One region of the Pseudoalteromonas piratica genome, then DNA from elsewhere that is predicted to be linked to it. Evidence: predicted binding sites of a transcription regulator. Region 1 holds the regulator's gene; each other region holds the start of a gene.

Evidence for each region. Region 1 encodes FliA, which starts transcription of late flagellar genes. Its sites were predicted from a motif close to CTAAAGNTNNNNNNNNNNNNGCCGATA; they were not measured.
Region 2: OM33_RS04315 (DUF5610 domain-containing protein) is a predicted target of FliA. The motif match lies at 1,464-1,490, and genes of this name have one in related genera.
Region 3: pomA (flagellar motor protein PomA) is a predicted target of FliA. The motif match lies at 6,492-6,518, and genes of this name have one in related genera.

The regions. Positions count from the first base shown of each region.
Region 1 covers NZ_CP009888.1:1,721,855-1,732,906, reverse strand. Annotated here, with positions in the region: gene OM33_RS07935 (ParA family protein) at 1-764, opposite strand, end outside; gene OM33_RS07930 (flagellar motor protein MotB) at 773-1,735, opposite strand; gene OM33_RS07925 (flagellar motor protein) at 1,741-2,508, opposite strand; gene OM33_RS07920 (protein-glutamate methylesterase/protein-glutamine glutaminase) at 2,501-3,655, opposite strand; gene OM33_RS07915 (chemotaxis protein CheA) at 3,667-5,910, opposite strand; gene OM33_RS07910 (protein phosphatase CheZ) at 5,925-6,698, opposite strand; gene cheY (chemotaxis response regulator CheY) at 6,716-7,099, opposite strand; gene OM33_RS07900 (RNA polymerase sigma factor FliA) at 7,149-7,865, opposite strand; gene OM33_RS07895 (MinD/ParA family ATP-binding protein) at 7,874-8,731, opposite strand; gene flhF (flagellar biosynthesis protein FlhF) at 8,724-10,103, opposite strand; gene flhA (flagellar biosynthesis protein FlhA) at 10,125-11,052, opposite strand, start outside.
Region 2 covers NZ_CP009888.1:933,607-944,658, reverse strand. Annotated here, with positions in the region: gene murI (glutamate racemase) at 1-244, opposite strand, end outside; gene OM33_RS04315 (DUF5610 domain-containing protein) at 318-1,448, opposite strand; gene trmA (tRNA (uridine(54)-C5)-methyltransferase TrmA) at 1,628-2,725, shown strand; gene fabR (HTH-type transcriptional repressor FabR) at 2,735-3,355, opposite strand; gene OM33_RS04300 (fatty acid desaturase) at 3,482-4,618, shown strand; gene sthA (Si-specific NAD(P)(+) transhydrogenase) at 4,634-6,055, shown strand; gene OM33_RS04290 (TonB family protein) at 6,189-7,574, shown strand; gene nfi (deoxyribonuclease V) at 7,558-8,220, opposite strand; gene hemE (uroporphyrinogen decarboxylase) at 8,255-9,322, opposite strand; gene OM33_RS04275 (Rsd/AlgQ family anti-sigma factor) at 9,757-10,227, shown strand; gene OM33_RS04270 (TetR/AcrR family transcriptional regulator) at 10,240-10,818, opposite strand; gene OM33_RS04265 (coniferyl aldehyde dehydrogenase) at 10,819-11,052, opposite strand, start outside.
Region 3 covers NZ_CP009888.1:2,929,286-2,940,337, reverse strand. Annotated here, with positions in the region: gene OM33_RS13560 (phosphatidylglycerophosphatase A family protein) at 1-126, shown strand, start outside; gene OM33_RS13555 (diguanylate cyclase domain-containing protein) at 141-3,260, shown strand; gene dxs (1-deoxy-D-xylulose-5-phosphate synthase) at 3,328-5,193, opposite strand; gene ispA ((2E,6E)-farnesyl diphosphate synthase) at 5,263-6,120, opposite strand; gene xseB (exodeoxyribonuclease VII small subunit) at 6,162-6,395, opposite strand; gene pomA (flagellar motor protein PomA) at 6,631-7,392, shown strand; gene OM33_RS13530 (flagellar motor protein MotB) at 7,396-8,307, shown strand; gene OM33_RS13525 (TonB-dependent receptor) at 8,397-10,451, opposite strand; gene OM33_RS13520 (hypothetical protein) at 10,572-10,841, shown strand; gene OM33_RS13515 (hypothetical protein) at 10,834-11,052, shown strand, end outside.

The DNA of each region.
Region 1 (11,052 bases):
GCCATCTCCAAATGCTCTAACAATGAAGTATAAGCAAATACACCGCGTGACTTGGGGCAAAACTGATGTGGAGCCTGCATGGCAAGGCTTGCATCTCTAAGTTTAGTATCAACCGGAACAACACCCGGCCATACTTTATCTCCGTAAAGGGCGCGTAATTTTTTGTAAGCCTCTAATGAAGCCTTTGTACGTTTATCGTACATTGTCGGAATAATTGTGAAATTGTATGACTTATTTTGTGAGCTTTGCATCAGCTCCATTGTTCTCATCATACGATCTAAGCCTTTTAAGGCCAAAAACTCTGTTTGCACAGGGATCAAAACACGATTACACGCAGCAAGGGCATTCACCATTAACACGCCAAGTACTGGTGGACAGTCAAGGATAGCAACGTCATATTCATCACTAATTTTATCAAGTGCATGACGTAAAATAAGCCCCATACCACTTTTTTTACCTAAACTTCGGTCAAGTGTTGCGATTGCCATCGTAGCTGGAAGAATATCTAGGTTTTCAACACCTGAGGGACATAGAGATTGTAAGATTTCTTCTCTTGCCATGGTTTTTCCACGGGTGAAAAGGTCAAATACACTTACTTCTAATTCTTCAGAATCAATACCAAAGTAATAAGTTAATGATGCATGAGGATCGGTATCAATCAATAAAACACGCTTGCCCCGTGAAGCTAATAAGCCTCCAAGGGACACTGTGGTAGTGGTTTTACCTACCCCACCTTTTTGATTTGCTACAGTCCAAATTCTCAATTAATTACCTATTGTTCTTGTTCTCGGGTTGTAATTCTGATCCCACCATTGGGTAGTTGTATTACCTTAAGTGAATCATCTTGTTCACTCGATTGTTTTAGTTTTTCAATTTCTAATGCTGTGGTTTGTGATTCTGTCAGTTCATTAGTGTTTTTAACTGGCAAAGCGTATTTAGAAATGGCAATAACCACCTTACGGTTTTGCTGACGACCACTTTCCGTATCATTATCACTAAATGGCGCATATTCACCATAGCCTTCAATTGCCATCCTAGCAGAAATCACGCCAAGATATTCCAACCATACAAGTACTTCGGTTGCTCGCGCAACGGACAAATGCCAATTGGAACGAAATACCTCATTATTAATTGGCAGGTTATCCGTATAACCACGGATCCTTAAATAATTTCGGTTTGCATTGAGTATCGGTAATAAAGCCCGTAAAACCTCTCTGGCACGCTCAGTCGCAACAGCACTGCCACTTGCAAACAATAAACTTGAACTAAGCTCGATGGTCAGCCAATCCATATCTTTTTCAAGCCTTGCCTGTCCTGTTTCAAGTTCATCAGAAATCGCACTCTTTAGCTCTTCTTCAAGTGAATCTAATGGTTGCCCTAAATATTTTTGTTTTAAATTACTTAACTCTCCACGTCCATCGACAAGTTCAGGGCCCTTTTCTTCTTCGACAATACTAATGCCGTGTAGCGACATATCAACATTCGCTTCATTACTGTTTAATAAGCCTTCACCAGATACACCTGTGCCATCAGCTTGAAATGGTTTATCGGTTGTTTTAAATACATGGGAGATAGTGTCAGATAGAACGGAAAACTTTTCTTCTTCAATGATAGCCATTGCATACATAACAACAAACAAAGCAAACATTAAAGTCATATAATCAGCATATGAAACTAACCAACGATGCGAATTATCATTTTGGTCTGGTTGCTTAAATTGCTTAAAACGCGCCATTCAAATTACCGAAACAGTGAGTTATTGTTCTTTTCAGTTAAGTATGCCGATAATTTCTGATCGATCACATTGGGCGAATCGCCTTGTAAAATACAAAACATGCCTTCAGCCAACATTTGGTGATAGCGGCAATGTTCATCAATTAAATTTGCAAGTTTATTAGCGATAGGAATGTAAATAAGGTTGGCAAACCCAACGCCGTAAATTGTCGCGACGAATGCAGTAGCAATACCCGCACCTAGCATATCCGGTTGTTGGATAAAATTCATCGCTTGGATTAGACCCAAGACCGCACCTAAAATTCCAAGCGTAGGACTGTATCCGCCCATTGCATGAAAAACTTGACTTGATTCATTCAGTGCATGACGTCTTTGAAGTATTTCATTTTCCATTGTGTCAAAAAATTGCTGCTCTTCACTGCCATCCACCAATAAATTTAAGCCTTTGGAGACAAAATAATCTTTTTCATCTATCGCCAAGTTTTCTAATGATAAATAACCATCGTGACGTACTTTTGCAGCCCAATTCTTAACTAGTTCAATGCCTTGCGAAAAGTCGTGTTTTGGTGGTTTTACTACCCAAGGTAACATTTTCAACGCAGTGATAAATTGATACTTGGTTGCTTGCAGCATCACCGCCCCGAGTGTACCACCAAAAACAATTATAAAAGCCGATAAATCAAATAAGTTTGCGAGTACACCACCTTCCAGTGTGTACCCTAATCCAATCGCAACAAACGCTAAAATAACACCAAAAATGGCTAATTTATCCACAACCTATTTCCGTATTGATGTGTTTTGCAACATCCGCTAAAGCAATACTTTTCTCGCTTAAGCCTGCACTTGCAACAGCTTGAGGCATGCCATAAACGACACAAGAAGCCTCATCTTGAGCCCAAATTTTAGAACCTGCTTGTTTTAATAAACGCGCACCATCTCGACCATCAGCTCCCATTCCTGTCAAAACAATTGCAAGAACAGCATCGCCATAACTCTTAGCAGCACTGGCAAACGTAATATCAACACTTGGCTTGTATGTCACTCTTGGACTGTCATCTTCATAAATCTTTAGTTTCTGGCTACCACTTCGTCCTTCAACTAACATTTGCTTGCCACCAGGCGCTAAATACGCAACCCCAGGTTTCAATAAATCCCCATTTTCAGCCTCTTTTACCTTAATTTTACATAAGGTATCCAAACGTTGAGCAAATGCCGGTGTAAAAGCTCCTGGCATATGTTGAATGAGCAGAATTGGGTGGGGGAAATTGGCAGGTAACTGCGTCAATACTTTTTGCAATGCTACAGGCCCGCCTGTCGATGTGCCAATTGCCATCAACTTATATTGTTTACCTGAAGCCTTAGGTCTTTCTGATGTACCCGTATTTCTCGTATCGGTAACTGGCGCACGTTGCGAAAATGAACGGTCGGGTTGGCGAAGTGATGACGTTGTCGTTCTTTCAGAAGCAATTCGGGACGCAGTAGAAGGTGTCGCAGCGACTCTCGAAGGACGAAAGCCACTTACGCGACGACGACCAATTTCACGTACTTTTTGTTGTAATACCTTGGTCGCTTCTTCTTTGTCACGTGCAATATCCTCAAATTTTTTCGGAAGAAAATCTAACGCACCCGCATCAAGCGCATCTAAAGTTGCGCTTGCACCATCATGAGTTAATGAAGAAAACATTAGAATGGGTGTTGGTGTTTGCTGCATAATTTGTTTGACCGCACTAATGCCATCCAACACCGGCATTTCAATATCCATAGTAATCACTGATGGTCTTAATTCAGCAGCTTTTTCCACCGCTTCTTTACCATTGTTAGCAGTGCCAATTACTTCAATATTGGGATCTTGATTCAAGATTTCACTCACTCTGCGGCGAAAGAAACTTGAATCATCTACAACTAATACCCTAATTGTCATTAAATGCTCTCTTACTTTTTATTGCGACCTTGACCGGCATAGTGCTTTAACATACTCGGTACATCTAAAATCAGCGCTATCCCGCCATCTGATGTAATCGTTGCACCGGCCATGCCTGGAGTTCCCTGTAATAGTGCATCTAAAGGTTTAATTACCACTTCTTCTTGACCAATTAATGAATCAACCACAAAGCCCATTTGCTGTGTGCCTAGTTGAACAATAACAACGTGTCCTTGAGAACGTTTTTGTTCCGTTCTAGGGTTACGAAGCAACCATTTTTCGAGATAGAAAAGCGGAATCGCTTTATCACGAACAATAATTGTTAACTGGCCATCTACTAAATTCGTTTTGGTTAAATCAAGGTGGAAAATTTCACTGACACCGGCAAGTGGTAATGCGAATGTTTGCTGGCCAACAACAACCATTAAGGTCGGTAGAATTGCAAGAGTAAGCGGTACCTTAATTTCCAGTACTGTACCCTTACCTTTTTCAGATTCTATATTAACAGTACCGTTTAATTGGGTGATTTTTGTTTTAACAACATCCATCCCCACACCACGTCCTGAAATATCTGAAATTTCTTCTTTTGTTGAGAAACCTGGGGCAAAAATTAAGTTATAAGCTTCTGTGTTCGATAATCTGGCCGCTTGGTCAGCATCGATAACACCTTTGCTAATTGCTATATTTTTTAATTTCTCTGCATCCATACCTGCACCATCATCTTCGATGGTAAGTAGAATATGGTCGCCTTCTTGTGATGCGGAGAGAGTCACTGTACCTGTTCGCGGTTTTCCTGCAGCTTCACGGTCATCTGGCATTTCAATGCCGTGGTCTACTGAATTACGAACTAAGTGAACAAGTGGATCTGCAAGTGCTTCCACTAAGTTTTTATCAAGGTCAGTCTCTTCACCAACTAATTGTAAATTGATTTCTTTTTTCAAGCTTCGAGCTAAGTCACGAACAACGCGAGGAAAACGACCAAATACCTTTTTGATTGGTTGCATGCGCGTTTTCATTACTGCGCCTTGTAAATCTGCAGTAACCACATCCAGGTTAGAAATCGCTTTGCCCATGCTTTCGTTGCTAACATTTGCACCTAAGCTAACTAGGCGATTACGAACTAGTACCAGCTCACCGACCATGTTCATAATTTGGTCAAGACGTTTGGTATCGACTCGTACAGTGGTTTCAGCAGGCGGCGCTGCTGGTTTGGCAGGCGCTTTATTCGCAGCTGGTGCTGGTGCACTTGCTGCAGGCTTAGCTGGCGCAGCAGGTTTACTCGGTGCCGCAGGTTTGGCAGCAGCAGGAGGTTTAACCGGCTCAGACTTCGGTGGCGGTGCTGGGGCTGGTTTTGCCGCCGGTTGTGCGACTGATTCAGTATTAAACGAATTCTCGCTCGCTTTTGGTGCACTCCCCTTACCATGAAGTTCATCCAACAATGCTTCAAATTCGTCTTCAGTAATATCTTCATCATCACCGGAACTAACTGGAGCAGAAGCAGGTGCTGGCGCATTGCTTTCCGAACTTGGTGAAGCAGCCTCAGCTGACGCACCAAACGAACCTGCGCCATGAAGCTCATCCAGCAAACTTTCGAATTCATCATCAGTGATTTCATCAGAATCAGCGCTAGTCGATTCTCCGCTTGGCTGTGCTACTGGACCATTTCCTGAACCATGAAGTTCGTCAAGTAAACTTTCAAACTCTTCTTCGGTAATATCGTCAACACTGCCAGATTCATCTGAAGAAGCAGTTTCATCTGCATCAAATAAAATATCATCAAACGGATCGGCTTCAACAGCTTCAGGTTGCGCTGGTTCAACTTCTGCAGGTTCTTCAGCAACAGTTGCTTGGGCTTCATCTGCACTTTCTGGCTGACTTAAGCGGTGTAACTCTGCAAGTAATTGAGGATCAGCTGGGTCAGGTTGCGCTCTATTTTGAATGTGAGCAAACATCTCATTAATGGTATCAAGTGCTTGTAAGATGACATCCATCAATTCTGGGGTAACTCTGCGTTGGCCTTGGCGAAGGACATCGAAAATATTTTCCGCACCGTGACAGGCATCTACCAATTCCGTCATTGAAAGGAAACCCGCTCCCCCTTTAACGGTATGAAAGCCCCTAAATATCGCATTCAATAAGTCAGCATCTTCTGGGTTATTTTCCAATTCAACTAACTGTTCTGAGAGCAATTCTAAGATTTCACCGGCTTCGACTAAAAAGTCTTGTAAAATATCTTCATCGACATCAAAGCTCATGCATAATTCTCCGATTAGAAGCCCAAACTAGATAATAGATCGTCTACTTCATCTTGACCTGAAACCACATCTTCACGGGTTTCAGCATTTATAATTGGGCCTTCAGCTACTTGGTCTAATTCACCATCAGCAACCATTTGTTGTTCTTGTTCTAGTGTCGTCTCAGGCGATCCTGTATGTTCAACAGGTGTACCAAACACCGTTAACATATGAATCAAACTCTCTTCGACCTCGCGTACTAGCTCGATTACGCGGCGAATAACTTGACCTGTAAGATCTTGATAGCCCTGAGCCATCAATACTTCTGTCATTAAACTATTCAATTCGTCAGAGTTTGTTTTAGCTTCTTCCATAAAACCATTCAACTCATGACAAAGCACTTTAAACTCGCCTACTTTTAGGTCCCGAGACATTAATTTATCCCATTTAGGTTTAATATCATTGAGACCTGTTTGTAGTTTATCGGCAATAGGCAGAGAAGCTTCAACCGCATCCATTGTGGTATTTGCTGCTTGCTCTGTCATTTCCATAACGTAGTTTAAGCGTTCTTTAGCATCCGGTATGGACTCTGTTGTTAACGCAGATAACGTGGTATCTAGCTGAAAGTTTTTTAATGAATCATGAAGTTGGCGTGTTAATTTACCAACCTCGCCAAACAATTCATCTTGCTCAATTGCCGTGACTTGCTGTAACAGCTCTTGCGCTTGTTGTTGTTCACCATTTTCAAGAAACGCAACAAGCTGTTTAGCCTGTTCTAAGGTAATTGGAGGCGCAGCACCTGCTGACATAAACCTCTCCTTCCCAATTAGCCTAAACGCTCAAAAACTTTATCAAGTTTTGTTTTCAGCGTTGCTGCAGTGAATGGCTTAACAATGTATCCGTTAACACCAGCTTGTGCGGCAGCAATAATTTGTTCTTTCTTAGCTTCTGCTGTCACCATTAGCACAGGAATGTGTTTAAGGCTGTCATCTGCGCGAATAGCGCGCAGCAAGTCAATACCTTGCATACCAGGCATGTTCCAATCCGTTACTACAAAGTCAAATTCTTGATTTTGTAACATTGGCAGCGCGGTACTTCCATCATCTGCTTCTTGTACATTTGTGAAACCAAGATCTCTTAACAGGTTTTTAATGATTCTTCTCATTGTTGAAAAGTCATCAACCACAAGAATTTTCATGTTTTTATCCAAAATATCCTCCAGTGAGGTATGCACCTAATTGTTTACTTACTACTTTATTCTATATCCAGTCATGGACTTTTGCTTTAAGGCGCACCATGGCCTGACTATGTATTTGGCTAACCCTAGATTCACTAACTTCAAGGATTAAACCGATTTCTTTCAAATTCATTTCATCATTGTAGTAAAGCGAAAGCACTAATGCTTCTCTTTCTGGCAAAGTTTGAATTGCCGTTACCAATGCTTTATTAAATTTATCTTGTTGAATATCTGCTAATGGGTTTTGCTCATTATTACCAAGGCCTGCATCGATTACATCTTCATCAACGCCGAGATCTTCAATGCCGATAATTTTGCCATTACTTATATCCCTAAGAATATGATGGTACTCATCTATCGTAATATCAAGTTTTTCAGCAACTTCACTATCTTTAGGCTCTCGACCAAGCTCTGCTTCTAAGGAACTAATGGCAGCAGCAACCTCGCGTGCATTTTTATGCACTGAGCGTGGCACCCAGTCCCCCTTGCGGGTTTCATCGATGATTGCACCACGAATACGAATACCTGCATAGGTTTCAAAACTAGCCCCTTTAGAACCATCGAAGTTTTTCGCAGCCTCAATCAATCCTATCATGCCAGCTTGAATCAGGTCCTCAACAATAACACTTGACGGTAATCGTGCAAGTATATGATAGGCAATGCGTTTAACCAACGGCGTATGCTGTTCAACAAGATGTGATAATTGATTTTGGTTAGCATAAGCAGTGGTTCGTTTCATAGGCATTCCTAGTTACTAACCAGTTTCTCGATAAAAAACTCAAGATGTCCTGAAGGCTGATTTGGGATCGGCCAAGTCGCAGCTTTAGAGGCTAACGCCTTAAAAGCAATTGCTGCTGGAGATTTAGGAAAAACATCTACAATAGTTTTTTGTTTACGAATGGCTTTTCGAATATTTTCGTCAAATGGCACGGTTGCCACTAACTCTAATGAGACATCTAGGAAACGATCGGTTACTTTCGACAATTTAGCAAAAAGTTCTTGCCCTTCTTTTAGGCTTCGTACCATGTTGGCAACAATTTTAAATTTGTATACACCGTGCTCTCGACTAAGCACCTTTATCAGAGCATATGCATCAGTAATTGATGTTGGTTCGTCGCATACAACAACAAGCACATCTTGAGAAGCACGAGAAAAGCTCAATACCATATCAGAAATACCTGCTGCAGTATCAACTACCAGCACGTCATAGTGAGAATCAAGTTCACCAAAAGCACGAATAAGTCCAGCGTGCTCTGAAGGCGTTAGTTCAACCATATTCTGAGAGCCTGAAGTCGCAGGCACAATTTTTACACCATACGGACCTTCCACCAGAATATCTTCTAAATCACATTCACCAGATAAAACATGAGACAGGTTACGCTCAACACGTAAACCAAGCATAACATCACAATTTGCCAAACCTAAATCGGCATCGAGTACAAGTACTTTTTGGCCTTGTTGGGCCATGGCGATTGCCATATTAAGAGAAACATTGGTTTTACCAACTCCCCCTTTACCTCCAGTTACCGCAATTACTTTTACAGCCTTGTTATTGTTTTTCATTTTCCGCAGGCCACTAGCTTGATCTAATTCTGGGTTAATCATACATTCCTACTGCTTGATGCGCCATGCTTGATGCACGTCTTGCTTGCGCGTTTGTTCGTTTTGCATACAACTGCTGTGCTTTGCTGACCAATTTTTCCGCATTTGCTACACGAATGTCCTCTGGTACGCGCTGCCCATTGGTAAGATAGCCTATTGGCAGTCGATTTTGAATGGCTACACTGATAATTTCGCCTAAACTTAGACATTCATCAAGTTTTGTGAAGATACAACCACTTAGCTGTACCTGTTTAAACTGCTTAATGGCTTCTTGTTGTACCTCTAATTGTGCTGTTGCACTTAAAACAAGGTAACTACGAATATCTACTCGGCTATTTCGCATTAATGTATTCAGTTGCTCAGTCAAACGCAAGTCTCGTTGGCTCATTCCTGCTGTATCAATTAATACTAGACGTTTATTTCTTAAATGATAAAGAATTTCAGTAAGTTCTTCTGCATTTTTAACTTGCTTAACAGGGCAACCAATAATACGTCCATATGTTGATAATTGTTCATATGCGCCAATACGATAGGTATCTGTAGTAATTAGTGCAATATTGTTGGCACCAAACTTTTGTGCACCAAGCGCAGCAAGCTTGGCAACTGTTGTTGTTTTGCCTACACCTGTAGGGCCAACCAGTGCATATACACCGCCACGGCGCAAAATTTCGTTGTTTGCGGTGTACAATTGCTTACTCAGCATGTTCAAGGTCTCTTGCCACGCTTGACGTGGAGCAACGTCATCAGGAATGAAACAGGCTAACTGGTCTGCTACAGCTTCACTAATTCCCATACCTTTTAAACGATCTAATAACAGAGCTCGGGTTGGATCACGGCGTGCCATATCCTCATTCATTAAACCAGAAAGTTGATGCTCTAATAACTGTCTAATAGATGCCATTTCATCACGCATTGCTTGCATTTCATGTGACGGCTGAGGTTCTGAGTCAAAGCTTGACGCCTGTTTGCTTTGATTAAACGAATTAAAACTGTCGTCTTTTGGTGCTTGATACTTATCTTCATCAAACCAATTTTGCGATTGTTGAGGTGCAGATGGTTTGTCAAATTGCGGTGTCTTTTTCGCTTGGCGTTCTAACAAAGCAGATAAACTATCAGCCACTGCGGCTTGCTTTTCAGGCTTTGCTGTTTGTGGCTTTGGTTTAACAAATTGGCTATTAAACGTTGGTTTTTCTGCTTGAACTTGTGGAGCTGCTGGCGCACTTTGAACCGACTTTTCATAATCAACAGCAGCAACAATTTCAATACCATCAGCCATACGTTTGTTTGACATAATGACAGCATCTGGACCTAATTCATGTTTAACTTCATTTAATGCACTACGCATATCTTTCGCAAAAAAACGTTTAATTTTCATGTCACACCTCACCTTGACTTATTACTGTTGACCAACCGAGCAAACAATTTTTATCTGTTTTTCTTCAGGTACTTCCTGATAAGACATCACACGCAGCCCTGGTAAGCTGTGTTTCACAAATCGTGATAACACACTGCGCAGCATACCCGATGTCAACAGTATTGAAGGTTCACCTGCCATTTCTTGGTTTTGATGAGCATCGCCGAGAGAGTTTTGAAGTCTTTCTGCAAGCCCTGGTTCAATACCAGCACCTTCATCACCTGCACTTTGAAGTGACTGATGCAACATCTGTTCCAACTCAGGCGCCAATGTAATGACAGGAATTTCAGGGGTGTTACCAGCCACATCTTGAACAATCAAACGACGAAGTGAAATACGCACTGCAGCCGTTAATACATCAGGATCTTGGCTACGTGGCCCATATTCAACCAAGGTTTGTACAATTGAACGCATGTCACGAATTGGCACCCCTTCGTTAAGTAAATTTTGTAATACTTTTACGATAGTTGTGAGCGGTAAAATATCTGGCACAAGTCCCTCAATTAAACGTGGGTGTGACTTAGCTAACATATCAAGCAGGTTTTGCACCTCTTCATGACCAAGCAAAAGAGCAGCGTGATTATGAAGTAATTGTGAAATGTGAGTGGCAACAACTGTGGCAGCATCTACTACTGTATAGCCAAGTGATTGTGCTTCATCTTTTTGTTCTGGCGCAATCCAAACAGCATCTAAACCAAATGCAGGGTCTTTAGTCGCAACCCCTTTCACCTCACCAAAAACTTGTCCTGGGTTAATTGCTAATTCATTATTGTGCTTTAACTCACCGTAACCACTCGATACCCCCATCAAGGTAATGCGGTATTCATTTGGATCAAGCTCTAAGTTGTCGCGAATATGCACTGGCGGCACCAAGAAACCAAGTTCTTGTGAAAGCTTTTTACGTACACCT
Region 2 (11,052 bases), 790 kb from region 1:
GTGTTTGTGTACTGGCTGTATTACACGCAATGACCAACAAATCAACTGGCTCGATAAGGGTTAAAAAATTTCTAAGTAAGCTCGTAATTCTTTGCGTTAGGAATTCAAAAGAAAGTTCACCATAAGGAAGGTACTTATTATCCATAAGATAACTAAGCTTGGCATGTGGTATTTTGTTTTGTATGTGTTCCAGTACCGATGTACCTCCAATACCAGAATCAAAAACTACAATATGTTTTGCCAAACTACCCGACCTAATATGTTATTAACTCGGGTAGTTTGCCACATATTTACTATTTCTCAAGATAAGCTAAAACTTACTTCGCTTTTTCTTGCTTATTATTAAGTTGCTCAAAAAATTGAGTACTGTAATCAATTAAACTTTCTTTACTAGCTTGTTTTTGGTTAAGCCATGTGAGTAGCTGTACTAATTGATTTTCAATATTCAGCGGCTTCGCTTTCTCATAGCTTTCTTCTAATCCCTCATTTATCGGTTCGAATTGTTTAGCTATATCTGTACCGGGCTGTGATGTTTGATACTCTCTAACACTTGCTCGAACTTCTGTCTGCTGTAAGTTCATTGACATTGAAACTAACTGGGATGAATCCAAGTTTAATTCTTTTGCCTGTTCAAATGCCTTATCAAGTGAGCCATTAAAAAATTCATTGCTTACTTTTTGCAAATCTGACATCAAATCATTGATTGCTGCAATTTCATCTTCATTTAAATCACCTTCAACTGAAAAGCTATATGCTTGCGAACTCGCCTGTGAAGAAGCATAGCTAAGGGATTCACCGTCATCGTTTTTGCTATATGATAGCTGTTCAGATGAATTAAACTGACTATTATAAGTGAGTTTAATTATGTCTCCCTCTGCGGTTTTAAATTCAAAACTGGCTCCATTATCTAGCTGGTAATAATTTCCGGCATTAAAACCAGTTAAGGCAGAGGTCTGTTTTTCAGGGTTGAAAAGTGACTCTTCAAATTCGTTTAAACCATCAAAAATTAAATCGCGGCTTTTCTCAATGCCTTGCTCTATTTCATCAGTGTATAAGTCGCTGTCTTTAAGTTCCTCAACTGCTTCACCAATACCTTGTTCTACCCCTTTTCGCGCTTGAGCAAACATGTTTGTCAGTTTGTCATTATCTGCACCATCAGCTTTAGCTCCTAAGATGGCACCTTTCACAAAAGACAAAACATTTTTTGCAATTTCTTCGAAATTAAACAGGTCCTCAGGCTTGGTTGGCTCAACTTTACTTTCAAACGGCATTGCCCCCATCATTTTTTGATAAGAGATTTGACTTGCAATTGTTACGCGTTGTGACATCGTAAATACATCTTTAGCTGATGCATTTTGCGCTATTTCATTTGGTTTTTGCTGAGAAAAACCATACTTGTTTTCGGGTTGATACCCCAATCCACCCACTTTCATAATTATTGCCTCCATTTCACAATGTCTATTTATCGGCCAAATAGTGAGCAACTTAAGTATTAATTCTTAGTTTTTCGAATAAGAATTTAACTTTAATTACAGTAAGTATGTCACATTTTTTCTATGCTAAAACTGGACAAAGAAAAACCACACCCTAAAATAGCGCGACTCGCAAACATGAGGTTTAAAAGCATATGCCTGTAATTCAAATAGATACTTCAAAATACGATGAACAACTCAACGAGAAAGCGCAGCGTATTAGTCAACAATTCGCTCAATTTAATGCACCTGAATTAGAAGTATTTGAATCTGCACCTAAACATTACAGACAACGTGCTGAGTTTCGCGTATGGCATGAGGGGGAAGATTTATTTCACATCATGTTTAACCCAGAAACTAAAGAGAAAATCAGAGTAGACCAGTTTGATCCTGCCGCGCCACTAATTTGTGAGTTAATGTCGCGTCTATTAGAGCTATTAAAACCAAATGAAATTTTACGTCGTAAGCTATTTCAAATCGATTATTTATCTACATTGAGTGGGCAGATTTTGGTAAGTCTAATTTATCATAAGCAGCTTGATGATGAATGGCTTAACCAAGTGACTAAGCTAAAAGCCGAACTTAGTAAAAAATTTAACATTGATTTCATTGGTCGTGCGCGCAAACAAAAAATTGTCCTTGGTGAAGAGTACGTGATTGAAAAGTTGAATGTGAATAATCGCGAGCTTATTTATCAACAAGTAGAAAATAGCTTCACTCAACCAAATGCAAAGCTAAATGAATGCATGCTTGAATGGGCTATTGATGTATCAAAACCGCTTCAAAATGACCTACTTGAGCTTTACTGCGGCAATGGTAATTTTTCAATTGCATTAGCGCCGCACTTTAATCGCGTATTAGCAACCGAAATATCTAAGTCCTCTGTAAAATCTGCGCAATTTAACATCGCGGAAAATAAAATTGAAAACCTTGATATCATCCGTATGTCGAGCGAAGAATTTACAATGGCGATGAACGGTGAAAAAACCTTTTCTCGCTTAAATGGAATTGATTTAAAAAGTTACAACTGCCAAAGCATTTTAGTTGACCCGCCACGTGCTGGTTTAGATAAAGACACCACAGACTTAGTGCAAGGCTATGACAATATTATTTATATTTCATGTAACCCGGATACGCTTGAGCGAGATCTCAAGCAATTGACAGAAACGCATAACATTGAGCGCTTTGCTATTTTTGATCAGTTCCCATATACCCACCATATTGAGTCGGGTGTATTTTTAACGCGTAAATAAAAAAAGCAGCTATTTAGCTGCTTTTTTCTCCTTTGTATAACTTGAAGCGCCTTTGGCAATATAGCGTAATTGCCAAATAATGCGCTCCGTAAGTTGATCACGCTGTGGCTTTGTGAGATCAAGCGCTTCAGCACCTGCATTAAATACCAAAGTAACCATAGCTTCCGCTTGGATATAGGCATGATTTGCATCGCACCCTGTTTCACTTTCTAAATAATGTGCAAGTTCCAAAATAAAATGTTTTATTTCACGCGCAACTGCTGCCCTAAAGGCCTTTGATGTGCCTGAACGCTCACGCAATAATAAACGAAATTGGTTACTCGATTGATCAATAAACTCCATAAACGTGAGTACGGAAATATTAATAATGCTGCCACCACTTTCAATACGTCGACGAGCTTGACGCATCAGTTGTCGAAGCATTAAGCCAGCTTCATCAACTAAAGTTAAACCAAGTTCATTCATATCTTTGAAGTGACGATAAAAAGAAGTTGGTGCAATGCCTGCCTCACGAGCAACTTCGCGCAAGCTTAAATTAGAAAAGCTATGCTCAGCACTTAATTGATTAAACGCTGCATCGATTAACGCTTGTCGCGTCTTTTCTTTTTGTTGTGCACGAATACCCGACATACATCCCCCATAAATTTTGCATGCAGTTTAACACAGAAAAATTATTTATGAATTTTGTCGATTTCACTTGATTAAAACGTGATATAAAACTATTTTAGCGTACAAGTGTACGCTGAGATTTTTAATATGAAAAAACCACCCATTATTTGGCTTAATACCCTCTTTTTTTCCACCACCTTTTTAGCTGCTGTAACTTTGGTTCCTTGGTATGGTTTTACCTATGGCTACAGTACTGCTAACTGGATCGCATTTATTGCTTGTATGTTTTATTGTGGACTTTCAATCACCGCAGGTTATCACCGCTTATGGGCACACAAGACCTATGAAACACACCCAGTAATCGAATTTATTTTTGCTATTGGCGGGGCGTTTTCAATACAAAACAGTGCATTACATTGGAGTTCTGACCACCGTATACATCATGGTAAAGTTGATGACCCTGAAAAAGATCCTTATGCTGCAACGCGTGGTTTTTGGTATAGCCATATAGGTTGGATGTTACGTGAATATCAAGCCCATCGTTATACTGACTATTCTAACTGTCGAGATTTACAAAAGAACCGCGTTGTAATGTGGCAACATAAACACTATTTAGTGCTGTCGATTATCACAAACTTTGGTATTCCATTATTACTCGGGCTTATCTTTGGAAATGTGTGGGGAATGTTATTGCTTGCCGGCTTACTTCGCTTAGTGTTAAGTCAACATTTTACCTTTTTCATAAACTCGCTTGCCCATATTTGGGGTTCGCGTCCATATACTGAGTCCAACACAGCAAGAGATAATGGCTTTTTAGCTTTTTTAACTTACGGTGAGGGGTACCATAATTTTCATCATATTTTCGCATCAGACTACCGTAATGGTATCCAATGGTGGCATTACGATCCGACGAAATGGCTGATAAAGTCACTATCGTTAGTGGGGTTAGCTTCTAAGTTACGGAAGACACCTCAAGAAATTATTGAACGTGCAAAAGCAGCGACTTTAATGGAGCGCACCAAACAAACACTTCTCAAAAAAGAAGCTAATGATAAGCAAATTGAGAAACTACAAAAAGAATATGATCTGTTATTAAGTAAATTGCAGCACTATTATAAAGTAAGAAAACGCGTTTTAGAGATGCGAAAAAACAAAGTTATAAAGCAATGCGAGCAATCTCAGCTTAAAAAGCAGTATAATGAAATAAAAGCAGCGTTAATAAACCAACAAGAATATTGGTTGGCTCTAAATAAAGCCTTAATCAAAGAGCTCGCAATAAATTAGTTAAAGGAACACTCTGTGACAAAAAAACAAGCGACTAAAAAACAGTATGATTATGACGCCATTATCATAGGTACAGGACCTGGTGGTGAAGGCACAGCAATGAACCTTGCTAAAAGTGGTAAACGAGTTGCAGTTGTTGAAAAACAACCAAAAGTCGGTGGCGGATGCGCACACTGGGGTACAATACCTTCAAAGGCATTGCGTCATTCTGTTAGTCGCTTAATTGAGTTTAACTCAAACCCGTTGTTTAATTCTCAAGCTCACAGAGAGCGCATGACCTATCCTGATATTTTAGATCATGCCAGTAATGTGATTTCCAAACAGGTCAATTTACGCACCAGCTTTTATGATAGAAATCGCATTACACTACTTCATGGTGAAGCAAGTTTTATAGATAACCATACAATTTCAATTCAAAAAGACGATGGCAGTAATGAAACGCTATCGGCACAAACTATTGTTATTGCAACTGGTTCTCGTCCATATCGTCCATCTGAAATCGACTTTAATCATAAACGTGTTTATGACAGTGATACTATTTTGGGCCTTAAACACGACCCGCGTCATATCATCATTTATGGTGCTGGTGTAATTGGTTGTGAATATGCATCAATTTTCCGCGGATTAGGTGCAAAGGTAGATCTAATTAATACACGTGATCGCCTGCTCGCATTTCTAGATGCTGAAACATCAGACTCTCTAAGTTATCACTTTTGGAATAGCGGCATTCTAATTCGCCACAATGAAGAATTTAAAAAAGTAGAAACTCGTGATGATTGCGTGATTGTTCATATGCAATCAGGCAAAAAGATGCAAGCCGATTGCTTACTATTCGCTAATGGTCGCACAGGTAATACTGATAAACTGAACTTATCAGCGATTGGTTTAACACCGGACAGCCGCGGTAATTTAAAAGTGAATGAAAACTACCAAACTGAAGTAGGTAATGTCTATGCTGTGGGTGATGTAATTGGTTATCCAAGCCTTGCAAGTGCCGCTTTCGATCAAGGCCGTATCGCTGCAGATGCGATTACCACTGGCGAATGCAATAAAAAGCTGATCCGCGATATTCCAAGTGGTATCTACACTATTCCAGAAATTAGTTCGGTTGGTCGCTCAGAACAAGAGCTTACCGCAGCTAAAGTGCCATATGAAGTTGGTCGCGCTCAATTTAAACACCTTGCACGTGCACAAATTGCAGGTACCGAAGTAGGTAGTTTAAAAATACTGTTCCACATTGAAACCAAAGAGATTCTAGGTATCCATGTGTTTGGTGAGCGTGCAGCCGAGATTATTCATATCGGTCAAGCGGTAATGGAGCAAAAAAATGGCGGCAACAACATAGAATACTTTGTTAATACGACATTTAACTACCCAACTATGGCAGAAGCTTACCGCGTTGCGGCACTTAATGGCTTGAATCGTTTGATTAAATAAAGCGAAATGGCGCTTTATGGCTGGTTTATTACAAACCTTCACATAAAGTGCCGGTTTTTTAAACTAACGCTTGTGATCGTGTAAAATTATTGTAAACTTAATAACCTAAAACAATAATAATAGGCTGTTAAGTATGAAAACCCCCACTCTATTACTTGCCTCAGCACTATCTTTGTTTTCTTTTAACAGTTTCGCAGATTATTCCACTGCTAAATACTATGAGAAACAGGGAAATGTTGAGAAATACGTTGCTGAATTAAGTAAGATTGCTAAATTGGGTCATGTAAATGCTCAGTTTGATCTTGCGACAGCCTATCTCAATGGCCAGGGAATTGAAAAAGATATCAATCAAGCATATGCATGGTATCTACTTGCTAAAGATTTTGGTCACCCTGAGGCGCAAGACAAATATCGCAGCTTGCGTAAATTAGTGCCTTCACGTCGTGAAGCTAAAGAAGCGTATATCGAACTTAAAGATGCCTATGGTAAGAAACTACACGACTTACGTTACGCACCCATCACGAAGCACACCAACTTCTTTCCTGAGCGAGCAAAGTTAATTGAAAAGGTTGAACCTGAGATTGACAACAATACACGTTCAGGTTCAAAAGCATGGGTCACAGTAGGCTACAATGTCAACGAAAGTGGGGTCGTTGAAGATAGTCGTATTCTTGCATCATTTCCGAAAGGGGTGATCGATGAACCCGCTTTAGAAGCTGTAAAGCAATGGAAGTTTGAGCCAGATATCAGCCCTACGGGTGAACCTCGTCGTATTTTTGATTTAGTAACATCTTTTACTCTGGGTTCAGATAACAGCAAAGTAAATCGTGAATTTCAACGTGCTCTTGATGAGTATAAAGGTAAATTACTTGTACTTGCTAATAAGGGTAATAGCGTTGCGCAAAATCGTTATGCCTTAATGCTTGAACACGGTGTGATAGAAGCAACATCTGAAAACGAACACATTGATTGGTACTACAAAGCTGCTATCAATGGTAACCATGATGCTCAAATGCGTTTAATGCACTGTTTTGAAAATGGCGAAGGCTGTCAACCTGATGAAGAGAAAGCATTTAATTGGTTAAAGCTGGCGTCAGAGTCAGGCAATGAGCGTGCACAATACCAATTAGCGATGACAATGCTTAACTATGGCAGTATTCATTATGACGTACACACTGCAGCTGATATCTTAAAAACTGCAGCACATAATCAATATTTACCAGCAATGATAGAGTACTCTCGTTTATTAGCATTCTCTGATGTTGCTGAGCTACGTGATGCACAAAATGCGATTAAGTATGCTGAGCTAGCACGTGCAGTTGATAACCAACATCCAGTACTATTGTCTGTTCTTGGTACAGCACACTCTGAGCTAGGACGAGTGCAAGAAGGGCAGCAACTGTTACAACAAGCACTTAATGAAGCAAACAACCGTAGTTGGCCAGCACAAAATTACATCAAGCTGATTGAACTAAGCGAAGCTTCGATGATGGCTGATAGAACTACCGACTCTTACTAAGTTTATCAGCAAGCCTTGTAGGTTCAGGTAAACGAAACTTAGTAACACACTCAAGAGCAAGCGATACCGCTTGCTCTTTTGTTATGCGATGCCCCGGCGAAATAAACAGTGGCTTTACGTTCTCTCTAGTACGGACTACATAGCCAATATTTTCCCCCCGAACACTTAGATCAGATATTGCACCTTTAAATGTATCAGGTTCATTATAGTCACCTGTCAAACAGCTTTTCGCAATACCAATAGTCGGTATATTGAGGATTACTCCAATATGACTTGCAATACCAAGGCCCATAGGGTGCGCAATGCCTTGACCATCAAACATCAAAATATCAGGAGCGTTTTGAAGCTGCTGCATAGCCTTTATTATCACACCACCTTCACGAAAACTAAGTACTCCGGGAATATAGGGTAATACTGTAGGCGATTCATATGCTACCTGCTCAATTACATTTAACGATGGGTACTGCAACAGTACAATTGCAGCACGTGTTGTTTTACCTTTATTTGGGAAAGCAACATCAATACCTGCAATAACGCGAATTTCCCCTTGGTATTGAGAGATAGTTACTTGTTGCGCTAACTTTGATTGGATGGCCTTAGCTTTAGCAACTGTGCCAGGCCACATAATGTCATTGATATCAGCCATAAAGAAAAAAGCCTTGCAATTGCAAGGCTCATATTTATTTGTTGTGGTACTGTTTACTTAATTCACCAACCGAATTAATAAACACGCCTGCATTTTCTGGATCGACATCTGGTGTAATTCCATGACCAAGGTTGAATACATGGCCAGAACCATCACCATAGCCCTCTAAAATACGTTGCACTTCCTGACGAATACGTTCTGGCGTTCCATGCAGCATTGCAGGATCCATATTACCTTGAAGTGCCACTTTATCACCAATTCGACGGCGCGCATCGGCAATATCAACAGTCCAATCTAAACCAACCGCATCACAACCAGTTGCCGCAATTGATTCTAAGTTTAAGCCGCCATTTTTAGTAAATAGCGTGACTGGTACCTTTCGGCCGTCATATTCACGAATTAAGCCATCAACAATTTTTTGCATATACGTTAATGAAAACTCTTTGTAATCACGCGGTGATAACACTCCACCCCAAGAATCAAATACCATTAACGATTGAGCACCGGCTTTAATCTGCGCATTCAAATAGCTGATTACAGAATCCGCTAATTTATCAAGCAGCATATGCAAGATTTCTGGCTCAGAAAATGCCATTTTCTTAATCTTGCCGAATGTTTTACTGCTACCGCCTTCAATCATGTAAGTTGCTAACGTCCATGGTGAACCAGAAAAACCGATTAATGGCACTTCACCTTTAAGCTCACGACGAATAGTACGTACCGCATTCATCACATAACCCAGCTCATCTTCTGGATCTGGAATTGGTAAATTAGCTACATCAGCCATCGATTGAATTGGACGCTCAAACTTCGGACCTTCACCTGTTTCAAAATAAAGGCCTAATCCCATAGCATCTGGAATTGTAAGAATATCACTGAACAGAATGGCTGCATCCAATGGATAACGACGAAGCGGTTGCAGTGTTACTTCACACGCTAATTCTGCATTTTTACATAAGCTCATAAAGTCGCCAGCTTGCGCTCTGGTTGCTCGATATTCTGGTAAATAGCGGCCAGCTTGACGCATCATCCATACAGGTGTTTGGTCTACTGGTTGCTTCAATAGCGCACGTAAATAACGATCGTTCTTTAATTCACTCATGATAGTGTAAAACCTAAAAATTATAACTGAGCGAATTGTATCATTATGAAAGCCAACTAACTATGCGAAAGATCAAACCTAACTACATAGTAAATGTAATTATTTCGCTTTGTAGAGAGAATTAATAATTAAAGCACCATTTTAGGATATTAAGTATTGTTAAAATGAAAATAGTTTGTTATAAAATAGATACAAAAATAAGAGCTTGAATTAATCAAGTCAGAAAAAGTTTTATAACCACCCTCTGGGTGGTTTTTTCTTTTATATACTTTTTTAACTGCGCCCTGCCTACATTAAGCACAAATTAATATATCAACAATTATCTTTATTATTAATTAGTTACAATTAACTGAATGAAAAATGTTAAAAATAAGTTGATCTTTTCTGCATATTTCTTTGTTATAGAAATTAGTTTGAAGTAAAGGGACATAATTATGCTTAAAAGTTTAGAAAAAGCGAAACAAGAATGGGGCGGTTCACATTCAGCTATTGATAGCTGGTTACAAGAACGCCAAGAGTTACTTGTAATTTATTGCAAACTTGCAGGCTTACCTCCCTATGAACGAAGCGACCAAGCACTGCCAAAGAAAGGTGAAATTCTTGAATTTTGCCAAATCTTAATGGATTACCTCTCAGCAGGTCACTTTGAGATTTATGATGACCTAGTAAAAGCTTGCGCCGAAAAAGGACCGAGCAGCTTAAAGTTAGCGCAGTCATTATACCCGCAAATCTCTGCATCAACTGATATCGCTTTGAGTTTTAATGATGATTACGCAAATGCGAAAGAAGAAAGCTTGCTGCCAAACTTTGATGAAGATCTATCTACTTTAGGGCAAGCACTTGAGCAACGCTTCGAGTTAGAAGACGAGCTAATTGAAAATTTATATACGCATCACACAGATTAAAAAAGGCGTAAATTACGCCTCTTTGTTTCTTTGCGTTTGCAAACCAAACATACAAACTTTCAAGCTTGAATCAATCAATTCACTCGTGACCTCTAGGTTGTGCTCTAACAAATAATTTACCGTATTGAGTAAACTTTGCTGAATATGCATCGCAATATAATCCGTTGGTAAGTCGATAAACACGCCCACTGCTTTTTGTCTCTCGATAAATTCAATCAAAAAAGAAAACACACTGTTAAGCACGTTGTGTTTAAAAGATGACTCGACCCATGGGCTTGAATAATAAATACTAAAAAACGCCATTTTATCTGGATTTTCTAGACCCCAAATGATCACTTTATGCCATAGACTGACTATCTGCCCTTCATTCTCAATCTTGCCATCTAAAGCCAAATCATCCACTAAGGATGTTTTTAAATGAAAATACAGCGCTTCCACCAGCACCTTTTTATTTTCAAAGTGATGAAATAAAGTGCCAGTTGCCACGCTTGCATGTTTCGCAATGCTGGCTGTCGATGTTTCTGAAATACCTTGCTCAACAAACAAAGCCAACGCAGCATCGAGTAACTTTTGTTTTTTTGCAGTAACCATTTAACGAACGAACAACTTAGTCAGTAATGTGAGTGCTAATTTCTTAGAACGTAAGATCAGTTTTACTCGTGGTAACCATACAGGTGTTTTCAATACTGTCCGCTTATGGCAAAACGTATCAAACCCTTCACGACCATGATAGTTACCTAACCCTGACTCTCCAATGCCGCCAAACGGCGCATCATCGGCACCTACATGCATCAAGGTATCATTAATACACACACCGCCACTGTG
Region 3 (11,052 bases), 1.2 Mb from region 1:
CCTTGGCCAATCAAGTTGCTCGATAAACACGTAAAAGGTGGCTTTGGCATTATGGTGGACGATATTCTCGCAGGAATATTCTCCTTACTATGCTTACAATTAGTGCTTTATTACGGGCTAATTTAATAATGAGATAAACCGTGCTGTTTCGCTTAATACTGTTATTGACCTTTGTACTTTTAAGTACCTTCAAATTTGCTTACGCATCATTAGATGATTATGTGGTGAAGCAGTGGCACATTCAGCACGGACTCGCATCCCAATCGCTTAAAAATATTGTGCAAGACCAGCAGGGCTATTTATGGATTGGCTCACAGTTTGGTTTGAGCCGTTTCGACGGTAATCGCTTTACCAATTTTAATGTTAATAACAGCGACTTCCTGCCTAGCAATGCAATAAACAGTTTACTGCTCGATAATGAGGGTTTCTTGTGGATTGGCACGGACAATGGATTAGTAAAATTTAGTCCCAGTGAATTGAGCTTTGAGCGCTTTAGTTTAAACGGTCCAGTCCGTGATATTGCGCAAGATAATAACGGCCGTATTTGGATAGCATCAAACAGCCTCTACCTTTATTCCAATCAAAAACTTAATACAATTTCGCAATTGCTGGGCGTGAGTGACACTAATAATAATTTTAGTAATAAGCGCAATGCCCTTGTAAAACTCATTGGTGAAGTACGAAAAATGGCACTTTCACCTGACGGTATTTGGCTGATTAACGATCGCTTTTTATTGCGTTTACAAAGCTTAGCAAACGCCCGAACAGGTAAAATTCGGTTTGAAATCACGGAGCGAATTTCATTACCGCAACGCCTCGCGCAGTCTGTACTGTATGATATGGCTTGGCTTGAAGGTGACTTATTTATTGCTTCCGAAGTGGGTGCTTACTTTTTAGATATTGACCAAGAGTTAAGACCTTTCTCGTTACCTTACGCAAATAATGCCACTGTTTATAAATTTATGTATGACTCGGATGGCTCGCTTTGGGTATCCACTAAGGGACGTTTGCTGTATCGCGATAGTAGCGGTGTTTGGCAGTGGATTGAACCGTCAGATCTTGAACAAACAATCTGGTTTTCTGATATTTTCCGAGACCAAGATGACAATATTTGGCTTGCAAGTTTAACCGAAGGTTTGTGGCAAGCGCGTCCAAGCCAAGTAAAACGACATCGCGATAGTAAAGGGTTAAACCAGCCCGTTACCACATTAAAATTTGGTCAAGATGACCAGCTTTGGCTAGCAACAAACAGTGGCATCGGCTATCTCGATGATAAAGATAAGTTTCATATTGAGATAGCAGCAGCAAAATTAGGTGGGCTTACAGTACATGATTTGCACTTTCAAGGCTCGCGCTTATTTATTGCTACAAACCGCGGTGCTTTTGTTTACGACAATAAAGAACTTCGCAAACTTGATGCTGCGGCACTGCGTTCTACTGCAGTGTTTGCAATTGAAACTGCGGAGCAAGGTGGCTTATGGCTTGCCACCGACAGAGGGCTGTATCGATTAGCATTTAATGGGTTACGTTCGTTTGTTTATAACTCATTTCTAGACAGTAAATACATCACGTTTATCAATCAGCAAAATGGTAACGGTTATTTAGGTACTTCGCGTGGCGCGTACTTTTTTAATGAGCGAGGTATTGAACGCCTAGCGATGGGCAGTGCGCTAGCTGAATCAAATATTAGCTTTATTCTTCCGGTTGACAGCAAGCTGTTTGTTGCCACACAAAATAATGGGCTTTTTTACCGCAATGATAAACGCGTATGGCGACAGTTAGATGTGTCAAGTGGCTTACCTTATGGCCCTATATTAAGTTTATATTTTGATGATGCATTGCAACATCTATGGGTGAGTACTAGTAAAGGTGTGTATCGATTACCAATCAAACAATTTGATGATGGCGCCGATTCGTTGCAAGTAGAGCAAGTCATTTCTCCATATAATAAGCAGTTAGATGGTAAAACCAGCCAATGTTGTTCTGGTAATGCGTTAGGTGCAATTGCCAGTGTTGATTCAAGCTTGTGGTACCCGAGCAAATCTGGCTTAGTTGAAATCCCAACAAATATTCGTTTGTTTAATGAAAGTGACATCAGACCCATTATTGAAACCGTTACTGCTGACAACGGCGGCGATAAGAATGTCTACCCGGTACCTGAACTTGATACCCTTATTTTGAATACTGAAGAGCGAAACTTAACCTTGGGCTACACCGCGATAAATTACCAAACAGCATCAAATATTGACTTTCGATATAGGCTTGTTGGGCTTGATGGCATCTGGCGTGAAGCTAATAATAGCCGCGAGGCTAACTATGCCAATCTACCTGCGGGTAAGTTCGTTTTTGAGCTACAAGCTAAACGTCCGGGTCAAGAATGGACCAATGCAGATACCATTTCACAAACCTTAATCATTCCAAAAGCATTTGATGAAACAGTGATTTTTCGTCTTATTGTTGTGATGTCATTTATCCTTGCTTTGTATATTGTGTTTCTGTTTTACCGCAATCAAGAACGTCGTAAACAAGAAGAATTAGAACGTTTAGTAGAAACACGCACACAAGCACTGATTTCTGCGAACGAACAACTTAATAAAGCGAATGATCGATTAAAACTAGTTAGTCACTCAGATGAATTGACAGGCCTTCGTAGTCGTCGCTTTTTGTTTGACCAATTGCCTAAAGATATTGAGCATTTCCAAAGTAACCGAGAAAGCCTTGAAATTCAGGGTAAATGTATGGCGCTACTGATCTTAAACTTGGATAAATTTAGCCATGTAAATGATGTGTTTGGTTCGTTTGCCGGGGATAACTGCCTGCAACAAATTGCTTCAATGCTAACAGAGCAAGTGTTAGGCGCTGACTATGTGGTGCGCTGGAGTGGCGATGAGTTTCTTATTCTATTAAGGGATATGCAAAAAGGCGCTGTGCATCAGTTTGCACGCAGCATTAGCCATCAACTTGCAGAACAAGAGTTTGTTATGCCTGATGGCCGTAAAACCAAATTGACCGGTTCAGTAGGCTGGGCGTTTTATCCATTGCCATTATTAGGTGGGCAGATAATTAGCTGGGAAACCTCCATTAAAATTGCAGATATTGCGCTGCAAAAAGCGAAGGCGAAAAAACCAGGCAGTGTTGCTTACTTTAGCTTTTCAGAGAATATCGACGCATTTGAATTTGAAGACAGTGAGCGTATTGCCATGCAACTTGAAATGCTATTGGAAACAGAACAAGCTAAGTTGCATATTTCAGAAATTTAAAATGAGTGTCAGGATTAAGAGTTCAGATTTCAGAAAGTTTCTGAAACCTGAACTCTAATAGGAGAGGCTACTTAGAAATGTAGTCTTTGATACTTTGTGCAATACCGTTGGCATCTAAGCCAAGTTCAGCATGCATTTCTTGTTGCGTACCGTGTTTAATAAACTCATCTGGTAAACCTAAATTAAGCACCGGCATGGTTAGCTTTTCAGCCATGATAAACTCATTAACTGCAGAACCTGCACCACCCATTAACGCGTTATCTTCAAGGGTGACAAGTGTTTTGTGTGTGGCAGCAAGGTGTTTAATTGCATCGCCATCAAGTGGCTTAACAAAGCGCATATCTAATAGCGTTGCATCAAGTTCTTCAGCCGCTTTCTTTGCTTCGTCAAGCAAGGTACCAAAACTTAAAATAGCGGTTTCTTTACCTTCGCGAATTACTTTCGCTTTACCAATTTCAAGTGCGGTCATTTCAGCATTTGGTAAAATATCGCCTGCACTACCACGTGGGTAACGCACGGCACTTGGTCCTTGATGAAGGTGGCCGGTATAAAGCATTTGACGGCATTCATCTAAATCACTTGGCGCCATTATCACCATATTTGGAACGCAGCGCATAAAGCTCAAGTCGTAAGCGCCTTGGTGAGTTTCACCATCAGCACCAACGAGACCTGCACGGTCAATAGCGAACATTACCGGTAAGTTTTGCAGTGCTACATCGTGAATAAGCTGATCGTAGCCACGCTGTAAAAAGCTTGAGTAAATCGCTACCACAGGTGTTAACCCTTCACAGGCTAAACCTGCACCGAGTGTCACTGCATGTTGCTCGGCAATTGCTGCATCGTAATATTGGCTTGGGAATTCTTTCGAAAAACGAACCATGCCAGAACCTTCACGCATGGCAGGGGTAATAGCCATTAATTTAGGATCTTGTGCTGCCATATCGCATAACCAATCACCAAACACTTTGGAAAATGTCGGTGCACTTGGTTTTGATTTCGGTAAGCTGGTTGTACTTGGGTCAAACTTTGGTACACCATGATAACCGATAGGATCGGCCTCGGCTGGTTTGTACCCTTTACCTTTTTGCGTACGAACATGCAGTAACTGTGGCCCTTTTAAATTACGCATATTGCGTAATGTGTCGGTTAACATACCAACGTCGTGACCATCAATAGGACCAATGTAGTTAAAGCCCAGTTCTTCAAAGAAAGTACCTGGTATCACCATGCCTTTTAGGTGTTCTTCCATGCGGCTGGCAAGTTCTTTTACCGGGGGCATGCCCGAAAGTAACTTTTTACCGCCTTCGCGAATATTCGTATAAAAACTGCCAGAAAGAATACGCGCAAAGTGGTTATTGAGAGCACCTACATTTTCTGAAATCGACATTTCGTTATCGTTTAAGATAACCAACATATCGGGGTTCAAATCGCCTGCATGGTTCATTGCTTCAAATGCCATGCCCGCAGTCATTGCACCGTCGCCAATTACAGCCACAACTTTACGGTTCTGAGCTTCTTTTTCAGCTGCTAATGCCATACCGAGCGCAGCAGAAATAGAAGTGCTTGAGTGGCCAACACTAAACGTATCGTATTCACTCTCTTCACGGAATGGGAAAGGGTGTAAACCGTCTTTTTGGCGGATGGTGTGCATTTGTTCGCGACGACCTGTTAGAATTTTATGAGGATAAGCCTGATGGCCTACGTCCCAAATTAAACGGTCAAACGGCGTGTTATACACATAATGAAGAGCTACCGTTAATTCAACCGTTCCTAAGCCAGAAGCCAAATGGCCACTGCTTTGAGAAACAGAGTTGAGTAAGTAATCTCTCAGTTCGTTACTGAGCTCAGGCAAATTTTGTTGCGGAATATCACGCAGTTCTTCCGGCGTATTGGCTAAGCTTAATAACGGATACTTGCTACTATCAAAAGTCATGATGTTTTAAATTCTATCCTAAAAATACGTCGCCAATTTATTATTGTAAGTTATTTGGCGCACTAGGGATCAATGATCTCTAGCAATTATATATTCTGCAATGGCTTTGAGTCGACCTGTATCGGCGTCTATTTCTGACAATGCGGCGATTGCTTGGTTCACAAGATCATGCGCTTTGTCTTTGGCGCCTTGCAATCCAAGCAATGCGGGGTAAGTTGCTTTGTTTGCTTCAAGGTCTGAACCCTGCGGTTTACCAAGTGTTTGTGTGTCGCCTTCAATATCTAAAATGTCGTCTTGCACCTGAAATGCTAAGCCAATTGACTCAGCATAACGTGCTAATGCGCTAATCTCAGTATTTGTTGCATTGCCTGCCAGCGCGCCCATGGTAATGGCTGATTTTAACAACGCCCCTGTTTTTAGTTTATGCACACGCTCTAATTGTTCTAATGAAATAGCACGGTTCGTTGCATCAATATCTAACGCCTGACCGCCACACATACCAACCAAACCGGATGCATGGGCCAAAGTGTTAACTATTTTAAGCTGATTATTGGTTGAAGTGCCGATAAATTCGCATTCGGTAATTGTTTCAAATGCTAAACATTGCAGTGCATCACCCACTAAAATCGCGGTCGCTTCATCAAACGCAATATGACAGGTAGGGCGGCCGCGGCGTAACTCATCATCGTCCATTGCTGGCAAATCATCATGTACCAGTGAATAGCTATGAATACATTCAATGGCTGATGAGATGCGATTTAAGTCGTCTTGATGGGCGTTAAATAATTCGCCGGTCAAATACACCAAAATTGGGCGCAGACGTTTACCACCATTAAGTAAACTATAGCGACACGCAGCAACTAACCTCTCATCACTTAAATGCGCTGCAGGGGTTAGTTCAGTAAGGTTTTTTTCGATACGAGGCAAATACGTAGAAATAATGGATTCAACAGAGTTCAAATGACAGCCTACTGGTTAAAATCGACAAGTTGGGCAGTGTCGTTCTGTCCCATTAAAATTTGCACTTTTTGCTGCGCTTGTTCAAGCTTACTTGAAGAGGCTGACGCTAATGCAATACCGCGTTCAAAATGTTTTAGTGCGGTTTCTAGCGGCAAATCTCCGCGTTCCATTTCATTTACTATGTTAGATAGTTCAGAAATGGCTTCTTCAAAGCTTAAATTCTCTGGTTTTTTGCTCGCCATGGGATACCTGTCACGCAATTATCATAAAGAGGCCTAATTTTATGGTTATTGACCGGCTAATTCAATTTAACTTGCTAAATAGGCAAAATAATTTCACTAATACTTTTATATCCCTTGCCGATAAATAAAAGTAAATTATTATAATAGTTACGATATCTTACGTTTTAGTAAGCATATTGAGCCTCAAATTTAAAAACCCAAACATGGTTTATAAGCATTACAACTGGGAGTCAAAGTGGATTTAGCAACGGTTATAGGCATTGTCGGTGCAATAGGTTTTATTGTAATGGCAATGATCATGGGTGGTGATCTCGGCATGTTTGTCGATGTGCCATCAGTATTAATTGTATTTTGTGGTTCATTGTTTGTTGTACTTTCCAACTACACCATGGGGCAGTTTTTTGGCATAGGTAAAGTGGCTGGTAAAGCCTTTATGTTCAAAATTGAAGCGCCAGAAGAATTAATCGAAAAATCAGTTGAGCTTGCAGATGCAGCGCGTAAAGGGGGGTTCTTAGCCCTTGAAGAAGCCGAAATTCCAAATCAATTTATGCGCAAAGGCATTGATATGTTGGTGGATGGCCATGATGCCGATGTAGTTCGTGCCACTTTGCAAAAAGATATTAGCTTGACCACAACGCGACACGAAGCCGGCGCAGGTTTATTTAAAGCGCTGGGTGATGTTGCACCTGCAATGGGTATGATCGGTACCTTGATTGGTCTGGTTGCGATGTTATCAAACATGGATGACCCAAAAGCAATTGGGCCAGCAATGGCGGTAGCCCTTTTAACAACGCTTTATGGTGCATTTCTTGCCAACGTAATTGCCATTCCTATTCAAGCAAAGCTTGAAAACCGCAAAGATGAAGAAGCGTTAAATCAAAAGCTTATTTTAGATGCGATTTTAGGTATTCAAGATGGTCAAAACCCCAAAGTAATTGAAGGTATATTGAAAAACTACCTTGCTGAATCTAAACGTGCTGTAGATACAGAGGGATAAGCTATGTCGGATGAAGCAGAAGAGTGTAAATGCCCGCCCCCCGGACTACCAGCGTGGATGGGCACCTTTGCTGATCTGATGTCGCTTTTAATGTGCTTCTTTGTACTGTTATTAGCGTTTTCAGAAATGGATGTGTTGAAGTTTAAACAAATTGCTGGCTCCATGAAATTCGCTTTTGGTGTACAAAATAAAATAGAAGTGAAAGACATACCTAAAGGTACTAGTGTAATCGCCATGGAGTTTCGCCCAGGTAAACCGGACCCCACACCAATCGAAACTATTCAACAGCAAACCGTTGAGATGACGCAGCAAATGTTGGAGTTCCAAGCGGGTGAAGAGGACAGCGCCGGTGGTAGGCAAGAGCAGCGCGGTAATCGTCGTGGTGGTGAATCATCTAGTACGTCTAAAGAAACTGCCAGTGAAGCACAACAAGAAAAAACCAATGAGCTATTAAAGAAAATTGCGCAACAATTAGAAAAGCAAATTATCGATGGAGCAATTGAGCTCGAATCACTGGGTCAGCAAATTATTATCCGTATTCGTGAAAACGGTTCGTTTCCATCAGGCAGCGCATTTTTGCAGCCGCAATTTAAACCTATTATTCAAGAAATCGCGGTATTACTTAACGATGTACCGGGTGAAATTACGGTGTCAGGTCATACTGATGATTTTCAAGTAAGTAATGAGCTTTATACCAATAATTGGGATTTATCCGCAAAACGAGCCGTGGCAGTGGCGACTGAAATGCAAAAAGCACCGTCATTTGATAAAGGCCGCATGGTGGTGATTGGTCGAGCTGATACACGGCCACTTGAACCAAATGTGGATGATGAGTCGCGGCGTAGAAATCGTCGTGTTGAGATTTCGATCATGCAAGGTAAAGCTAAAGAGTCGACGCCAATCGATTTACAGTAAACATAAACCACAGTTGATATAAAAAAGGCCTCATTACTATGAGGCCTTTTGCTTAGCTAATATTAACTTTGGATAGATAGTTAACTAAATTAGAAGCGGTAAGTTACCGAACCTCCTACAGTACGTGGGTCGATAATTGCAGCATAGCCATCAGGGTAGCGTCTACCTGGTGGTTCATACACTGTTGTTGCTTGTTTATCCGTTAAGTTGTTAATAAACGCATTAATCAGCCAATTATCTAACTCATAATTAAGCGAAACACGCGCAACGCTATAGTTACCTGCTAGACGTTCCTCGCTATTGGTAATTTCTCCATAGTAGTCATCAACATAATTGATCGAAGCACGTGCAGAAAGTGCATCTGTAAACCAGTAACTTGCGCCTAAATTGGCAGTAATACCTGGCGCTGAGCTTAGTTCATTGCCATTAATATGTTCGTACTCAGGACTGGAATCTTTAATTTCAGAGCGCATTAATCCAAGGCCTGCATTTACTTTAAAGTCTTGAGTTAGCATCGCGCTTGCCTCTGCTTCAAAACCAAATGTTGTAACAGCATCAATATTAGAAATTCGACGGTTATAGTCAGTTGCTTGGTAGTCTGAATAGTCGTTATAGAAGAGGTTTGCACTTAGGTTGATATTGCCACTGTTAAAGCTTGAACGTACACCCGCTTCAAACGTATTTACTGATTCAGAATCGTAGTAGTAATATTCACCAGCATACCAATCCAGTGCACCGCCAGCGCCATTATACCCTTTGCGCGCACTTACTGTTGCCGTTGTGTTGTTTGAAATTGCATACTGTAAAACTAGTTTAGGTAAGGTAATGGTATTTGCTTGGTCAAGCACTGACGCTTGATCCATAACAAAATCTCGATATTGAGACTCCCGTTCAACGCGACCACCGGCAATTAATGTGAAACCATTGGCAAACACAAAGCTTGCTTCACCATAAAGCGCTTTAGACTCACTTTCGTCATGACCATGATAAATCGAGCCTCCAATACTTTGATAATCTTGCTCACGTTCAAAATAGGCAAGTCCAACAAAACCATAAAATTGTGAATTATTTAGACCAAAACGCATTTTGCTATCAATGGTTAAGTTATCTTCATCAACAGTCAAGCTCTGTTGATTTGTAATGTCCACATCGTAGCTGTCAAAGCCCCATTGATAGTCCATTCCTGCTACTAATAAATCGAAGGCTATACTGTCTGAAAGCGTATAGTCTAGTTTTAAACTAAGTGTGGTTGAATCAGTATTCATGTAACGCTGACCGGTGGGAATATAATCCCATGGATTATTTGCGGTATAATATTTACGCCCTGTATCACCTTTTTCGTGGTTGTCAGAAACCGTGACTAAGGCTGAGAAATCCTTAACAGCGTCTGGTTCCCACAACAACTTTGCTTTTATTCGGGTAGTTTTTAATTCATTTAAATCAAAGCCTGGTTCATGTGTCTCGTAAATAACACTGTTGTCGAATGAGTCACCGTTAAGCAGTTGCCCAGTAAAGCGAAATGCCAGTTGCTCATCAATTAACGGGCCCGATACCATAACTGAACTATCAACATATTGGTTTTGATTACGATAACCTAACCTTGCAGCACCTTCCCAGTTGTAGCTTGGATCTTTGGTTTTTATGTAAATTAAACCACCTAAATTATTGCGACCGTTATTTGTTGATTGCGGTCCGCGAAACACCTCGATTTGTTCAATATCCCAAATGCCACTGTCGCCTGTTAAATCTGCCATAAAGGGTTCAGCTACACCGTCAATTAATGTTGAAACACGCGCACGAGCACCACCAGAAACACCGTTAAAACCAGTTGCAGAGCCATTGCCTGAAACACCACGAATATCCGGTACGGAGCCGGTAAGTGTTACCACGTTAGGAATTTCAGATACCGCTTGGCTAATGGTTATGTGTTGTAATGAACGCAATGTTTCTTCTGCAATAACTGACACACTCGAAGCTGTATCTTTTAAGGTGCGATCCGCTTTTTCACCGATCACAATAATTTTTTCTATTGATTCGAGAGTTTGATCATCTTCTGCTTTGCTAGCCGTTGAGTACAAAGAAGTTAAAACAAGTAAAGAAAGCGTGTGTAGTTTAAAATCACCAATCGTTTTATCGTTAGGCATTTGGGGTAATTCCTTTTTATAAGAGATTGAAAGTAGAGTTAAAAAACGATATTCTAAATGCAAATGATTATCATGTAAATTTCAGCTTATCTTTTATTCACAACACTCGAAGGGGCAAAAATGGATTATTTTTCTGTGCTGCCAATAGCAATAATGCTGTTAGCAGTCGCGTTGTTGTATTTTTCTAATAAACATCAAATGGTGTTTGCCAAAACGTGGCCTAAACAATTAAGGCCTGTTGCCTATCTGCTTATTATCGCGGCAATCACCACTATGGCACTTAAATTTGCACTTTCGGCAGCAATATTTATTAGTCTAATGGTGATTATGTTAAGCATTATTTTTCTGCCCACGTTCGCCCATTTAACTAAAGGAAAAACAAATGAGTGATTATGCAGGTAAGCAACAAATCAAATTGCAAGCTGATTGGTGGTCTAAAACCTTAGCGGGTATTTTTCTTGGCCTATTGCTGAGCTATGGCTTAGTTGCACTATTTGCGTGGTTTGGTCCAGACAATGTTAATCAAGCTATTTCAAATGAGCGTGCGTTATGGCGAGTACAATTTAATATGTGGTTAGTTGCGCCAATTTGGATGTGTGTG